Regions from separate parts of the Brevibacillus sp. SKDU10 genome, predicted to be linked through region 2. Evidence: riboswitches for the same ligand, from Rfam matches in the RefSeq annotation. Region 2 holds a riboswitch; the other holds the start of a gene.
The links. A riboswitch is a leader RNA that binds a small molecule or an ion and turns the genes downstream of it on or off. The one in region 2 is predicted to bind cobalamin.
Positions count from the first base shown of each region.

Region 1 (8,354 bases), on a different contig from region 2:
AACAGATGTTCCATTTTCGCTAGAAGCAATTTTCATGCTCCCTTTTAGTTTATCTTTAACATAGCTTGTTACAATAGATAAACCTAGGCTTTCTTGTGAACATTTATCAACCTTGAAACCTTTTCCATTATCCACCACTTCAAGGGTAGCATACTTCCCTTCGACACAAAGGGAAACCCTTACAATTCCCTCCTCACAATCGGAGAAGGCATGCTCGTAGCAATTCTGTAGTAGCTCATTGATAATAAGAGCTATAGCAACTGTACGATTACTATCTATACAAATTTTTTGATTGGCTTCAATGCGTATATCAATCTTCTTACAATTAACAAAGCAACGTTGAATATTCGCTGCGATTAGCTCAATAACCTCAAGCAAATCTACGTTAGCTTCTATTTGTGTAGAAAGCAGTTCATGCGTGGCAGCGATAGCTAATACTCTGCTAACGCTCTCATTCAGACATTTCTTTGCTTCTTCACTCTCACATTGTCTAGATTGAATACGCAGTAAGGAAGCTACGGTTTGCAAATTATTTTTAACACGATGGTGAATCTCACGAATAGCCACGGATTTTGAGATAATTTCAGCTTCTTTATCTTTAATTTCCGTTACGTCATGCAAAATAACGACTAAACGTAAATCACGCTCATCAATCAACAATCTTTTTACCTGAAAGAAATACTTAGCAACATGTACATCTTTCTGGAATTGAGTCAGTTGGGTTTCATCAAATTCTCTCATTACCTCGACAAACAAGGTTTGATCTAGCGAGAGATTATCGTAATGTAAACCCTGTATATCTTCTAAATACCCCAGATTTTTATATTGTCTATCCGCTTTGCTATTCTTGAGTTTTAAAAAACCATCTTTATCAAAGATTAAAATAGCGTCATCTAGCTGATTGATAACGGATTCATTAAAACGGATCATAGCTGTTACGGTAGATGCTATATCTTCGTACTGGGAATCATTTTTCGTTACTTTAAAGTTCGCATTGACGTCTTCGCTTACATCTTTTTCATAGATAAGCACGGCGATGACTTTTCCATCTAAATGAATGGGATATACCGTTTGTCGAACCAATTGGTTCTCTTGGGTTTTTGCAACAAGACCCACTGACATAACCCCAGTCTCTAGCGTCCGGAGTACACCAGGCTCATTTTCTCTTAAAGCAACCTCCCCAACCACTGGACATTGATATAGAGACTGTGCAATCCCATGAGTTTGATGGTAGACAACGATCGCTTCGTTCGTCACTTTCGAAAGGACATCGATAAAAAGATCCCTTCCCTCTTGCAAATCAAATAATTCGTTAGAATGAGCTACTTCAATGATTTTCTGAATTTCAGCATCAGATAAATGAGTATGTTTTTTACACAATTGTGTAATTGTCTCTTTAATCATAGGAAATCACGATTGTGGTAGCGATTTCAATCATAGGACATCGTTTATCCATACTCAATTTACGAATGGTCTGATATGCTTCTTCTTCAGAAAACCCATTTTCTTTCATCAAAATACCTTTTGCCTTCTCAATTGCAATTCGTTCTTCTAGCTTTTGAGAGACTTTTGTATAGTTTTTTTCGAGCTTGCGAAATTCTTTTCCCTTGGCGATGGTTACTTCCACCATCGGAATGAAAGACTTTTCATCAAGGGGTTTTACTAGATAACCCAAAGCACCAATACTAGAAGCCTTTTCGACACTTTCTTTATCACTAAAGGCTGTCAGCAAAACGACGCCACCAGCTAATTGCTCTGAAAGGATTCTTTTTCCCGCTTTTAATCCATCTAGGATAGGCATCTGAATGTCCATAATCACTAGATCAGGCAAATGCTTTTTACATAACTCAATGGCTTCAAAACCGTCTGAAGCTTCCCCTACCACATTGTAGTTCGCTTCTTTTAAAATCTCACGAATATCCATTCTTGTAATAGGCTCATCATCGACTACTACAATTTTTCCATTCATGGGTACCACACCTCATTGTCTAAGCAAAATAAATACTTCCCAAATCTTATTCATCAGCACTTAGATAGCTTTGCAGCTCTTCTATACCGATGTTTTCAGTAGAAGAAATCTCGAAAATTGTCGATGCTCCAGCCGCTAGCAAATATTCTCGGGCTTTTTTCACATCCTCCGCATTTTTGGCAATGTCTACTTTTGTAATGATACCAATAACAGGCTTTGCAAATACAGAGCCAAAAGAAGGTGGAAAATAACAATCTTCATTTGTGCAATCTTGCACAAGGCCAATGACATCCGCATCGACACTTGTCACAAGCAACATTCTATATAAACCTCTATTTTCTATACATTCCCCAGGTGTATCAATGGCTTGATCGAAGGTTTCTATGGCTTGTGTTTTCTTATAGGCGATCACATGTCCGTGAAGTCGCTGGCATAAAGTGGTCTTCCCACATCCTGTATTACCGGTCAGAATAATTTTTTTCATAACTACGTTCTCGTTATCTTCGTAGCTGAAAATCCTAAAATATCCTGCAAGCCAAGCAACACTTCATTTAGCGCGGATTCCACAGAGGATACATCACCTGTAATTACCACTGATCCACTAAAACGATCTACAAAGCCGATTAGCACTCCAGCAGCTTTCGTTGCTATGTCAGCAGCGATAATCGAGGCTTCACTTGGGGTAATGGTCAAAATACCAATTGCATCCTTCGTATCACTACCTAATCCTAGCTTTTTATAAATATCTGCATTCGGATTAGCTATGATATGAGCTAGTGTGACTTGTTTACCTGGTACATACTCCTGTATGACACGTTGTTTCTCATTGTTTTGGCTCATAAATCTCATCCCATCTGCTTTAAAAAACATTAAAAACACATAAAGGCCCCTTAAAAAATACGCATGGCAATTTTTAAGGAGCCTCTTCGCTCTCAACTGAAATTCGTAACACGTCGTTGTGTTAATTTCACTATATTTGAACTTGTAAACGATGTCAATACTTCATTAGACTAATTTCGACAAAATATTCGCTACTGAAACATTTTGTTCAAAATTCCAATAACATCTTCTTCCGTTGGTACACGTGGATTTGTTTTGGTACATCCATCCTTAAGCGCGCCTTCTGCGATCGCATTTCGCATTTCTTCTAGCTGCTTATATTCTATGCCGCAATCCCGCAAATTCGTTGGCATTTTCAATTGTTTTTGCAATTGCTTGATTGCATTAATTAAACTGCGCACTCCACTTCTTGTATTGCTTGCTGGAAGACCCAAGGTTTTAGCAATAGCTGCGTATCTTTTAGCGGTCGCCTGATTTTCTCTCCCACCATATCCTGTTCCACAATTCGCATTGAATTCGATGACATGTGGAAGCAGCAAGGAATTCATGCGACCATGAGGAATGTGGAACTTAGCTCCAGCTACATGGGCAATTCCGTGATTTAGACCCAGTGATGTAACATTAAAGGCCATCCCTGCAAGGCATGAAGCATTGTGCATTTTTTCACGTGCCTCTAAATCATTACCATCCTTGTATGCTCTTACTAAATATTCAAAGACAAGCTTCATCGCCTTTTCCGCAAGAGCATCAGAAATATCATTTGCTTTGGTAGACACAAACGCCTCGATGGCATGCGTCAAAACATCCATTCCCGTATCGGCTGTAATAAAATCAGGAACACTTTTTACCAGCTCTGGGTCTAAAATAGCTTCTTCTGGCGTCATATCATTCGACACTAGAGGATACTTAATATTTTTTTGCTGATCACTAATAACAGAAAATGCGGTTACCTCTGATCCTGTTCCACTTGTTGTCGGAATCGCAATGAAAGGAAGGTCTTTTTGGTTCGACACTTGTTTCGCAAAATATTTCATTGCTTTCGCTGCATCGATAGCTGAGCCTCCTCCTAGTGCAACAATCGTATCCGTTTCAAACTCACTGAGGGCTTTCATTCCACTTACAACAACCTCGATTGGCGGGTCTGGAACGATATCACTAAAAACCATGTGCTTATTACTTTCGTCAATTTGGTCAATGACATGCTGAATCATTCCCGATTGAACCATAAAAGGGTCTGTGACAATAAAAATTCGTTTTTCTTTCAGATCCTGCAGACGATTTAAAGCGCCTTGTCCCATGTAAATATCTGTTTTAAAACTAACCTTATCCATGCTGACACCTCCATTTGGAATAAAAAAAGAGGCTTTTTAGAAGGGAGCATACCCTTTAAAAGCCTCTTTGCTATCTACATAAGTAACACGTCTTTGTGTAACCTGTATTCTGTTTTCTACCAATACTGTACTACTATATTTACCATATAGTCAACTATGTATTGATTGTTATTTTTAAAAACACTATACACGTCTTTGTGTATAAAAACCTTTTACGTCAAAGGTTTGATATGATTCGGCAAGCACTACTTTGTGCCTGTTCAGATTGTCAAGACTTAGCAAAATGTTGATTTATCAATTTGTTCAACAAAGGAAGTAAAAGAGGTGCGAGTACGAAATAAAAAACAAAATTCCCAATTGCATGCATCGTATCATAGGAGACTCCTGCTAGATAATAAGCAAGAAAATAAGATGAACCGTAAAGCGGTATCTGACAAAGAGAGTTAATAAACCCGTAAAGCATTCCTGTAAATCCGGCGTATATGGCCATCACGAACAAGGAAAGCTTTGGAAACACAGGACGTATAAATATGCCGGTTACCACGACAATTACACAGTACGCAACGATCTGCGGGATAATCCAAATCCCGATTCCCAGAACCATATTTGACAAAATCATCACAATTATCGCAAGCAACAAACCATATCGAAGTCCCATGAGAATTGTCATAAGAATGACAAATGTTGTCACGGGCTGTACGTTAGGTATGGACGACAGTGCAATCCGGCCAGCAACAGACAAGGCAGCTAAGATAGCTAGCAGCGTTATGCCTCTTACACTGGATAGGGGTGCTTTGTGTATTTGGTAGTTAGGAGGCATGTAAATCCCACTTAATGACATCGCCATCTTTGACTTTAAGATCCTTGGCTCCTGTAACCGCTGGTGCTCCGTTCACTTCGTATAGCCAATACTTTTTCTCTGCTGGATTTTGCTTCACATTCTCAATTGACGTGATAAATCCATTATCGTCTTCCACTTTAAAATTGGTTTTCATCAACTCATACAAGGTTTGATCCCCTTTGAATTGAATTGTTTTTTCAGCAATTTTGGTTTTGCCCTGATCGCTTGAAACTTCCACAACGATCTTGTTTTCAACCTTTTCTTCTGCTGCTGTGTTTTGTGCTGCATCATTATTTGAACAACCCACTACACTTACCATCGCAAGTGCAATAAGTAAGGCGATTTGACAAACTCTTCTTACCATATTCGCTCCTTTCTCCATTAAAAAAGTCTAGTGAGGCGGGAACATCACTAGACATGGACTAACCACTTTCGCCTCGAAATGGTTAGCCTTTCAGTAGTTTTTAGGCAAAAGACCTGACTTAAGACCGGAAAACAGTCTATCACAGTGGCGGGACCGCGTTGGATTTGCACCAAACTTCCATTGCCTAAAACTATTATTATTTACGTTAATGAGGTGTGACCCATTTGAAAATATTATAGCATAAGAAATGGACTTGACAATCATACTGTTGTGACAAAATATAGTTGTATTCTTCCATATTTTAAGACAGTTGACGTAAAATTCCCCGAGCAATATGAACGCCGCATGCTCCTGCTTGCGCAAGCCCTCGCGTTAACCCTGCTCCATCACCGCCTGCATATAAACCAATAATTTCTGTTTCAAAATGGGGATTCAAATATGGACGTGCTGAATAGAATTTCGCTTCTACTCCATAAAACATCGTGTGTTCACTTGCAATGCCCGGCGTAACATGATCGAGTGCCTCCACCATTTCAATTAAGCTTTTCATTGTATTATATGGTAATACTAAGCCGAGATCACCTGGTACGGCTTCTTTTAACGTTGGCTCAATAAATCCCTCTTTCAGTCGTTTTTCTGTAGATCGCCGACCACGTTTTATATCGCCAAAGCGCTGTACAATCACGGAGCCGTTAGAAAGATCATTCGCTCGCCTTGACACCTCTTTAGCGTATTCGTTTGGCTTATCAAATGGTTCTGTAAAGACATGAGACACAAGCAGAGCAAAGTTCGTGTTAGGGGACCCCAGCTTCTCATCCTTGTATGCATGCCCGTTAGCCGCCATCACGCCGCTGTGATTTTCTACAACTACATGACCGCTTGGGTTGGAACAAAAGCTTCGCACAATTTGATCCGTAGAAGATTTGAACAAGAACTTCCCTTCATATAGATGCTTATTGATTTCTTCCATGACTACATTGGTCGTTTCTACACGAACCCCCACATCTACTTGATTGTTACTCAATCGCAGACCCTGTTTTTTCAAAATCTCGCCGAACCATTGCGAGCCGTCTCGGCCAGGAGCAATAACGATTTTGTTCGCTCGGTACTCCTGACCCTTTTTACAGGTAATTCCGCGAATTTCTTTACCATTTTCCGTTTTCTCAACAATGATATCTTCCACTTCCTGCTTAAACATCATTGTGATTTTTGGTTCTAGCTCTTCGCAGATACTTTTCAAAATCTCTAAGTTTTGTTCCGTACCTAAATGGCGGACATTTGCACGCAGTAGTTTCAGTCCAACGGCTTGCCCCTTACGTTCTATATCACGGACTGCCTCCGTAGTTGGATCGGTTATATTGGAGGTTGCTCCGTGTTTTAAATTAATATCATCAACATATTTAATCAGTTCAAGCACTTCAGAAGGTGCTAAATAATCGGTCATCCAGCCACCGAATTCTGTCGTGATGTTAAATTTTCCATCTGAATAAGCTCCTGCTCCACCAAATCCGTTGGTAATTGAGCAGGCTGGCAAGCAACCACTAAAATCCTTTCGACCTGCTGGAGGCGGACATTTACTGATTTTTTTCTCAAGGATGGGACAGCGACGCGAGTAAATATTATGTCCTTTCTCAATCAACAGGATCTGTAAATCAGGTTTTTTATGGATTAATTCATATGCCGTAAAAATTCCTGCTGGACCAGCTCCGACAATGATAACATCATAATTCATAGATGTTGCCCCCTTGAAAATGTTAGGAAATTACAAGCCTTATTGATTATAACATTGCTTCTTAAATAATCAAGAAATAATCCGAACATTTTTATATAATATTTATTTTTTGTTCGTATTATTGATTTGTAATTGTTGTTGAGAAAAAATATAATTAAACGATATTTCCTTCTTAATCCTTTCATTTCTAGATTGATATATAAGACAGAAAATTAGTACAATGATTAAAAAGACGAAAAAGGAGAGAACCTACTCGTGCATGCTGAACCAATTCTTACTTTAAACAAGGTAAGCTGGAAACGCGGTGATACACCTATTCTTAAAGAAATAAGCTGGAACATTCATTCTCAAGAGCATTGGTGTCTACTCGGTCTAAATGGATCAGGTAAATCAACCATCCTACAGCTTCTAAACGGTTATATTTGGCCTACTTCTGGAGAAATTGAGGTTCTTGGGAAAAAATTCGGTACCTATGACTTGCGACAGTTACGCAAAGAAATCGGCCTTGTCAGTAGTTCTCTGCAACAACAGCTTCGAGGCGGCGATACCGCGCTAGATATTGTATTATCTGGTAAACACGCTTCTTTAAGCCTTTACGAGCCAAAGATTCAAGAAGAGATAGAGCAGGCAAAAGCTCTATTAGAACAATTTGGTTGCACTCATTTAGAGCATCGTCCCTATCAGGTTTTGTCACAAGGGGAACGTCAGCGTATTTTATTAGCCCGTGCCCTAATGGCATCCCCACGATTGTTGATTTTAGATGAGCCTACAACGGGTCTTGATTTTATAGCTCGTGAACAATTATTACTGTACGTTGAAACAATGGCGAAACAGCCTAATTCTCCCACCATTATCTACGTCACCCATCATATAGAAGAAATTTTGCCTTGCTTTACTCATACGCTCTTACTCAAGGATGGCAGCATTTTTGATTCTGGTCAGACACAAGACATGCTTGTTCCAGAGCTTTTATCCCGTTTCTTTGGGATCGAGATTCAGCTTGAACACGTTATGGGCCGACATTGGTTGTTTTGTAAAGAACCTGTCGGCTAGCGTCCTTGATGAGTTGTATCTATTCAAATAGAAAATTTTATAGAAAAAAAGAAAAAGATATCCATATAAGTAAGCAGATTTATAATAGAATTACAAAAACAAAGGATTGATTTTATGATGTGTAGGAATTAAAACAAAACGTAAACAAAGAGACTGAATGTAAGAAGATCCTCAAGCAGCTATATCGAAAATATTATATAGCTGAGAATTCGGAGTGGGTCGAT
Region 1 is NZ_LSSO01000146.1:19,430-27,783, forward strand. Features, by position in the region: gene AYJ08_RS09985 (sensor histidine kinase) at 1-1,401, opposite strand, end outside; gene AYJ08_RS09990 (ANTAR domain-containing response regulator) at 1,397-1,969, opposite strand; gene AYJ08_RS09995 (EutP/PduV family microcompartment system protein) at 2,016-2,453, opposite strand; gene AYJ08_RS10000 (BMC domain-containing protein) at 2,456-2,809, opposite strand; gene AYJ08_RS10005 (1-propanol dehydrogenase PduQ) at 3,001-4,140, opposite strand; gene AYJ08_RS10010 (hypothetical protein) at 4,409-4,960, opposite strand; gene AYJ08_RS10015 (DUF4430 domain-containing protein) at 4,950-5,345, opposite strand; adenosylcobalamin (AdoCbl) riboswitch at 5,398-5,550, opposite strand; gene AYJ08_RS10020 (NAD(P)/FAD-dependent oxidoreductase) at 5,647-7,077, opposite strand; gene AYJ08_RS10025 (ABC transporter ATP-binding protein) at 7,333-8,130, shown strand; gene AYJ08_RS10030 (hypothetical protein) at 8,302-8,354, opposite strand, start outside.
Region 1: it holds a riboswitch for cobalamin, as region 2 does, so the genes downstream of both, AYJ08_RS10015 (DUF4430 domain-containing protein) here and nikA (nickel ABC transporter substrate-binding protein) in region 2, are expected to answer to the same signal.

Region 2 (8,354 bases):
TGTAGTGATTAATAAGTCCTGTAATTGATATTTCTATTTTTTGTTACGTTTTTGAATCAAGTATTAGTTGATGTTAAACCTGAATGAATTGCTGAGATTTCATCATAAAAGCTAACCTGCTTTCTACTAAAATAAAACCTCTCAACGTAACGTTGGAAAAATTTGAATAAAAAAACTTTTAATGAACTGTAAAATTTTATGATGAATATCCGATACTAATAATAGTCACCTAAATCTTGGTTTTTTATCTGAGCCATGCATGCCAAGGGTAGCGCTACTATTAGCCGATTAGGGGACTAAACAGTTGCCATTTTGAAACAATTCTATTTCAAAATAAAGCAACACAATATTATCTTGAACAATTGGATGGTTCAAGAAATGAAAAACACGGAGGTAACAAATCATGAGAATCAATCACAACGTATCAGCACTAAACACACATCGTCAACTAGGCGTAAACACTGGCGCATCTGGTAAAAACCTGGAGAAATTGTCCTCTGGTCTTCGCATCAACCGTGCAGGTGATGACGCAGCAGGTCTAGCGATCTCTGAAAAAATGCGTGGACAAATCCGCGGTCTAGAAATGGCTTCTAAAAATGCGCAAGATGGTATCTCCTTGATCCAAACAGCAGAGGGTGCATTAACTGAAACACACAGCATCCTGCAACGTATGCGCGAACTAGCCGTTCAAGCATCTTCTGACACCAACGAAGGCGTAGACCGTCAAAAGCTTCAGGCAGAGGTTAATGAATTGTCCAAAGAAATCAAACGTATTTCTACAGACACAGAATTCAACAACCAAAAAGTATTGGATGGATCTTTTGAAGACAAAACATTCCATATCGGTGCTAACCAAGGACAAAGTATCAAATTGAGCATTAACGACATGAGCAACACAGAGCTTGGTGTAAATGGTCTTCAGTCCAAAGAAACTGCGCTTGATGCAGATATTAAAGTAGGTAATATTTCTGAAGATACCTTTAAAGTAGAATTGAAAGCATCAAAAACAAACGGTAATGCTGAAGTAAAAGAAACAACAGCAAAAATTGATAAAGATGGTAATGTTGTCGTAACATTGAAACAAGAACAAGCTAAAGATGATAAGTCTGTAGGTGCTATTACTGCAACAAAACAAGAAGTAGTAGATGCTCTTAAAAAGATTGGCATCGAAGCTACTACTACTAATGGAACAACTAAAGCTGCCGCTGTTGCCGCAAAAGATATCGCTGCAGCTACAGACAAAGATGACCAAACAGGTGTTAACATCTCCACACAAAAAGCAGCAGATAAAGCAATCACAACAATCAACAACGCTCTTAACAAAGTATCCGAAGAGCGCTCTAAACTAGGTGCGAACCAAAACCGTCTAGAGCACACAATCAACAACTTGGGAGCAACTGCTGAGAACTTGACAGCTGCTGAATCTCGTATCCGTGACGTTGATATGGCGAAAGAAATGATGGACTTCACGAAAAACAACATTCTTACTCAAGCAGCTCAAGCCATGCTTGCACAAGCTAACCAACAGCCTCAAGGCGTACTTCAATTACTTCGTTAATCTAACGATGATAATGATAAGAGGAGACCTAACAATTCAGTTAGGTCTTTTCTTGTTGTAAAAATAGCTACCTTAAATGACTCCAAGTATAAACGATTCATTTGCTTAGCAAAGTAATTTCGACCGTGAATAAGATAATCTTGTAAGCAGTGCTTATTACCATCTAAAAGAGTATGGCGATGTTGTAACAGAGAATGACTATATAAAAAGAACAAAAGAACTAGGGAGCTGGAAGATTGCCATTGCTTTTCCTCACCTGTGCATTGCCGTGGGTAAAGACACAACTCCTGCTCTTTCCTTATGAAGAGCAAGCTATTGCTAAGGGCTGAAGAGATACTAGCACTGTGCGATTTGGAAATGGATTTAAGACCATTGTATGGGCTAATGTATGGACTAAAAGAAGAGGAGATTCCTATCCAAAAACTGTTTGTAACCGAAGCTGATAAGGCTTCCACTTAGTAAAATTTGATTGTGTAGTAATGCAGATATAACCAGATTCAGCAGCCACATTGTTGTTTTTCATATATTTTTAGTTTACTAGTTGACAACACACAAAAAATAGGATATGCTTCATATATCTCAAATTTAAGATATTAAAAAGTGAGACATGTTGAATTATTTTTTGTAAAAGGTAAGATAAAATAATCAAGGAAAGGAGAGAACAAAATGCAGGACAAACAGGGAAAGCAAACGGACATGATTACGGATGTTAATAAAGCTCAAGAGCAATCTCTCCATTTGTTCGTTGTCTTATCTCGCGCCTTTAATTGGACGTCTGCTCATGTTCAGAAGGATATTCGACAATATGGATTGAATCCGACTGAATTTGGCGTCCTAGAATTGTTATTTCACAAAGGCAGGCAGCCTCTACAGCAAATTGGAGATAAGATTTTAATCTCTAGCGGAAATATTACTTATGTGGTTGATAAGCTAGAAAAAAAAGGCTATTTGCTTCGTAAGCCCTGTCCGAATGATCGACGCGTGATCTATGCGGAATTAACACAAGCAGGAGAGCAATTTCTCCAAGAGATTTTTCCGAAGCATCGAGAAAAGCTAGCAGAAGCAATGAATGGACTGTCTCCTGAAGAAAAAGAGATTACCATCACCTTGTTAAAAAAGCTAGGGAAGTCAGCCCAAATGAATTTTGTAGATAAGTAGCTGAAAAAACAGATGCGATAATAAAAAGAAGCATATTATCCATCTATCTCATATATCTTTAATTGAAGATACTTAAAATAAAACATATTCCTGAGGAGGAAAAAGAAAATGAATGCAGGACTTTTACTTATTCGATTAGTTGTGGGACTTTTATTTATTGGTCATGGTACACAGAAATTATTTGGATGGTTCGGCGGGCATGGCTTAAAGGGAACAGCAGGTTGGTTAGAATCAATCGGTGTGAAGCCCGGCTTGTTAATGGCTTTCATGGCAGGAGCCAGTGAAATTGTTGGAGGATTGCTTTTTGCCTCTGGTGTGTTTACTTGGGTAGGAGGAGCACTAATCGCTGTTACTATGCTGATCGCTATTTTTACTGTACATGGAAAAAATGGATTATGGATTACTCAGAACGGTATGGAATACAATCTGGTATTGCTAGCGGTAGCTATCGGCGTTGCGTTGATTGGTCCAGGTGCATATGTTTTATTTGCATAAGTTTTGCCTAAGGACGGACCTGAAAAGAAAGGTATCCAGATTCACGTACTCTATTGTATGATAATAAGGTATAACGTGAACAATGCCGCGATATATAGGTCTAAAGAAGTAACATTTAGACAAGAATCAACAAAGTAAAAAGTAGAATTATATTCGATACAAAAAGCAGGGGGAGCGAGTAAGTGTAGAGAAAACGCGTCTTCCCCCCTGTAACAATTTCGATACATACATGAGATGAGGGAGTTTACATGAGTGAATTTACAAGCCTAGTGAAAAGTCGACGTTCCGCAAATAATTTCATTGAAGGGGTAGAAATTACCCGATCCGAGCTTGAAGAGATCTTTACCTTGGCTAAATATGCTCCTTCTGCTTTTAATCTTCAGCATACACATTATCTTGTCGTAACGGATCCAGTCTTGAAAGAAAAAATTTATGAATCCTGCAAGCAGTATAAGGTGCATTCAGCTTCAGCAGTCATTTTGGTGTTGGGCAATCGTTACGCTTATCAAGCGGTGGAAAAAATAAACGAGGGCATGCATCATCTCGGAATTTTGAGTAAACAAGAGCTGGATCGTACCGTTGAGACTGTTACAGGGATATATGAGGGTAAGGGTGAATCCTTTATGAAGGAAGAAGCCATTCGTAATGCAAGCCTTTCTGCGATGCTGTTCATGCTATCTGCGAAAGATAAAGGCTGGGATACGTGCCCGATGATTGGATTTGATCCAGGTGCTATAAAGGAAATATTAGAAATTCCTGATGGATATGAAACTGTCATGATGATTACTATCGGAAAAGAAAAGCTCTCAAGCCAACGTCCACGCGGCTATCGTAAGCCGAACGGAGAGTTTGTAAGCTACAACGGTATGTGATTTCTATGAAAACATTGCTAAAGCTGTTAATGGGACATGCTGTTGCAATGTTTTCTTACTGTAGAGGAATTGGAGCTTTTTATAGATGAACCTGATCCTAGCATCTTCTTAAACCTCTTTGGGCAAAAATGTTCGATCTCCTGAGCGGAATTATAGAAGGGCTTTAATTTCATATAGCGTAAACTTGGAATAACGAATATAATTTGTTCTAGGTAAACTTTTTGTCCTACTTTCAAAAAAAGGATATAAAGTGAATATTTCCATAAGGAAAAACTACATATGGTAGTGGAATAGGTGTATTTGTTTCATAAACGGATACTTAAAAGGGAAGCCGGTGTAAATCCGGCACGGTCCCGCCGCTGTAAGGGGGAGTCTTATGCAAACATGTCACTGGATCATATCTGGGAAGACGCATGGAGATGATGAACCCAAGTCAGAAGACCTGCCTATTCTAGAAATGCTGTTAGACCTACGGGGAGATAGGGAGGTGTTTTGAATGCTAAAAGACCGATGTGATGTGTTCATAAACGATAGGCATTTCTGACCTTTTTAATCTGGTTGGCAATGTTTTTTTGTGTTTTAACATTTTTAGAATAATTAAATTATATAAAAGGTGATAAAAATGTTTTTGAAACGGTCTAGATTTATTACTTCTTTTGTTGGACTAGTAGCGATGCTGACAATTATTGTCGCTGGCTGTGGTAACACAACAAAAGAAGGAGAAAATAGAGCAAATCAAGATAGTTCAAAAGTTCTTACGTTTTCCTGGTCCGGAGATATTGGGGACGTAAATCCTCATACCTATTTTCCGAATCAATGGTTCTCACAAGCTATGGTATATGAATCTCTCGTTTACTACGGTGAAGGCGGGGAGCTTAAACCGTGGCTGGCCCAAAGCTGGGATGTATCGAAGGATGGAAAAGAATACGTGTTTCATCTAAGAAAAGATGTTACATTTTCGGATGGATCGCCGTTTAATGCTACAATCGTGAAGAAAAACTTCGATACGGTTTTAGCTAATGCTCCCCAACATGAATGGATGGAATTAATAAATCAAATTAAAAGTACGGAGGTAGTGGACGATTTTACGTTTAAATTGATTTTGAACAAGCCATATTACCCAACTCTTCAGGAGCTTACGTACATCAGACCTTTACGATTTGTAGGAGAAGCCGCCTTTCCTGATAGCCAAAACACATTTAAAGACGGGCTCAAGTCACCGATTGGGACAGGTCCATGGGTACTAAGCGAATATAAGAAAAATGAAAGGGCTGTCTTTACAAGAAACGAGAAGTATTGGGGCGAGAAACCGAAAGTCGATAAGGTAATTGTTAAAGTCATACCTGACGGTGAATCGAGAGTGCTAGCTTTTGAGAAAAAGGACATCGATCTGATTTTTGGAAACGGAGTCATAAGTCAGGATTCGTTCCGGTTTCTGAAGGAATCGGGAAAATATGAAACCAAATTATCAGAACCTACGGCTACAAGGGCGTTACTCTTTAATACGAACAGAGAAGCTCTCAAAGAGCGTAAATTACGTCTAGCCATCCAGCATGCCTTTGATAAGCAGGCTGTCATCGATCATATCTTTTACGGCACAGAAAGAAAAGCTGATACGTTATTTGCACCTACCATTCCATATACGAAGATTGATGTAAAACCGTATGAACACGATGAAGAAAAAGCGAAACAGTTATTGGATGAAGCGGGCTGGAAACAAGTAAATGGCAAACCATTTCGAGAGAAGGCTGGAAAAACGCTACAATTGGAGCTGATGTTTATTAGCTCAGACAACATCCAGAAGGCGATCGCAGAATATACCCAAGGTGAGTTTAGAAAATTAGGGATAGATATTAAGCTGACTAGTAAGGAAGAAGAGGATTTTTGGGCTACAGCCAATGAAGGCAGCTTTGATTTATTATTTACGGCAAGCTGGGGTGTTCCATTTGATCCACATTCCTATTTATCTGCTATCACAACACCTTCGGAAGGCGGCAGTCCAGATTACAAAGCTCTATCAGGGCTACCAGGCAAGAAAGAATTAGATGGAAAAATCAAGGAAGTATTAGTAAGTACAGACGAAGCACACAGAAAGATGCTTTATACAGATATTTTAACTACATTGCACGAACAGGCTGCTTACTTACCAATATCTTATCAATCTAATATAGCGGTCTATCATAAAAATCTGAGCGGGGTTCATTTCTTGCCTCAAGAATACGAAGTGCCTTTCACTACCATTGATATGAAGTGAAGTGGGGTTATGTAAAAACGGCGAAGGAGTAGTAAATGGGTTGGTTTATTGTTAAACGTCTCACAAGTTTACTGCCAATATTATTGGGAATTTCTCTGATCACTTTTATTCTGCTCCACTTAACCCCCGGGGATCCGGCCGTAGCTTACTTGAGGGCGTCACATATTCCTCCAACAGATGAGGCAGTGGCTTCCCTTCGAGCAGAGCTAGGGCTGGACAAGCCCCTGTATATCCAGTATGTAAATTGGTTAGGAAAAGTGGTTCAATTGGATTTAGGGATTTCTTATGTGTCGAAGAAATCTATATGGGATGAAATTATTCTCCATTTCTTCCCGACAATGCAACTCGCATGTGCTTCATTGCTCCTGATTATTTTTATTAGTTTACCTTTAGGAATGATTTCTGCCCTTTACAAGGGGAAATTAATTGATCAGGTTAGCAGGATGCTGGCCTTTGTAAGCGTCTCGATGCCTGCTTTTTGGCTCGGATTTCTGTTCATCTATTTTTTATCGGTAAAGTTAGATTTATTTCCCGTATTGGGAAGAGGAACTTTTGCCCATCTAGTGCTTCCGGCCCTGACATTGGCTTTTCCTTATATAGGTACGTACATGCGCTTGCTTCGCACCAGTATGCTAGAAAACTTGAATGAGCCATTTGTCGTATATGCGAGAGCGAGAGGGCTGCGAGAAAGTCTAATCATCGGTAGACATGTGTTTAAAAAATCCTTATTACCTGTGTTAACTGGACTTGGCATGAGCATTGGAAACATGCTAAGCGGAGCCGTTATTGTTGAGACCGTCTTTGCATGGCCTGGTATGGGCTCCTTGTTTGTCACTTCTATTTTACACCGTGATTATCCGATGATTCAGAGCTGTTTATTGTTTATGGGTGTGATCTTTGTCGTCTGCAATCTCCTTGTGGATATTGCATATGCTTTCCTAGATCCCCGGATAAAATGGGAAGGAGAGCAATAAGCGTGTTGAAAAAAATGAAGCAAAAGCTACTGTCACAAAAGCTCATGATCATTTGCGGCATGATTATCATCCTCATGATACTATTGGCTCTGTTTGCTCCTTTTTTGTCTCCAAATGATCCGAATCTAGTTGATATCACGCAAAAGCTACAAGGCCCTTCCTCGAAGTTTCCGTTAGGGACAGATCATTTGGGCAGATGTATATGGTCTCGGCTGATCTATGGAACACAAACCTCACTGGGGACAGCCTTTTTTGTCATGGGATTTACCATGCTAATTAGTCTTCCGGTCGGTATTTTTGCAGGCTATCGAAGTGGTTGGGTTGATTATCTGTTCATGCGAATTTGTGATATATTCATGGCTTTTCCAAGCTTGCTTCTGTCATTAGCTTTGATTGGAATCCTCGGGCCCGGTCTGGGCAATATGATTTTTGCTATGGTCCTTGTCCAATGGGTGTTTTATGCCCGAATCATTCGAGGAATGGTTCTTAGTGTGAAGGAGCAACCCTTTATCTTAGCAGCAAAAGTGTGCGGAACACCAAAGCTGGTCATTGTTCTAAAGCATATCTTACCCACCATTATATCGCAGGTGGTCGTTTTAGCTTTTATGGACATCGGAGGAATTGTTTTAGCTATTTCTGGTCTCTCATTTCTAGGACTTGGCATACAGCCGCCAGGAGCGGAGTGGGGAATGATGATCAATGACAGTAAACCGTTTTTTAGAAATAACCCTTCCTTGATGCTGTATCCAGGGATGATGATCTTACTTGTCGTGATCGCTTTCAACCTGTTCGGAGAAGCATTGAGGGATGCCTTAGACCTAAAAAGAAAATAGAAGGGAGGATCAGAAGATGGCACAGCACCCCATTCTAACTGTTAACAATTTACATATAGTTGTATCAACACCGCATGGGGTGACTCAGACTGTCAATGAGGTAAGCTTTGAAATAGAGGCTGGAAAAGTGCTTGGGCTTGTTGGAGAAAGCGGATCAGGTAAAACGATGACATGCATGTCTTTATTACATCTTTTGCCTGAACAGGCAAA
Region 2 is NZ_LSSO01000204.1:13,424-21,777, forward strand. Features, by position in the region: gene AYJ08_RS20760 (flagellin N-terminal helical domain-containing protein) at 404-1,558, shown strand; gene AYJ08_RS20765 (MarR family winged helix-turn-helix transcriptional regulator) at 2,225-2,716, shown strand; gene AYJ08_RS20770 (DoxX family protein) at 2,825-3,211, shown strand; gene AYJ08_RS20775 (nitroreductase family protein) at 3,460-4,083, shown strand; cobalamin riboswitch at 4,359-4,547, shown strand; gene nikA (nickel ABC transporter substrate-binding protein) at 4,706-6,337, shown strand; gene nikB (nickel ABC transporter permease) at 6,373-7,311, shown strand; gene nikC (nickel transporter permease) at 7,314-8,144, shown strand; gene AYJ08_RS20795 (ABC transporter ATP-binding protein) at 8,161-8,354, shown strand, end outside.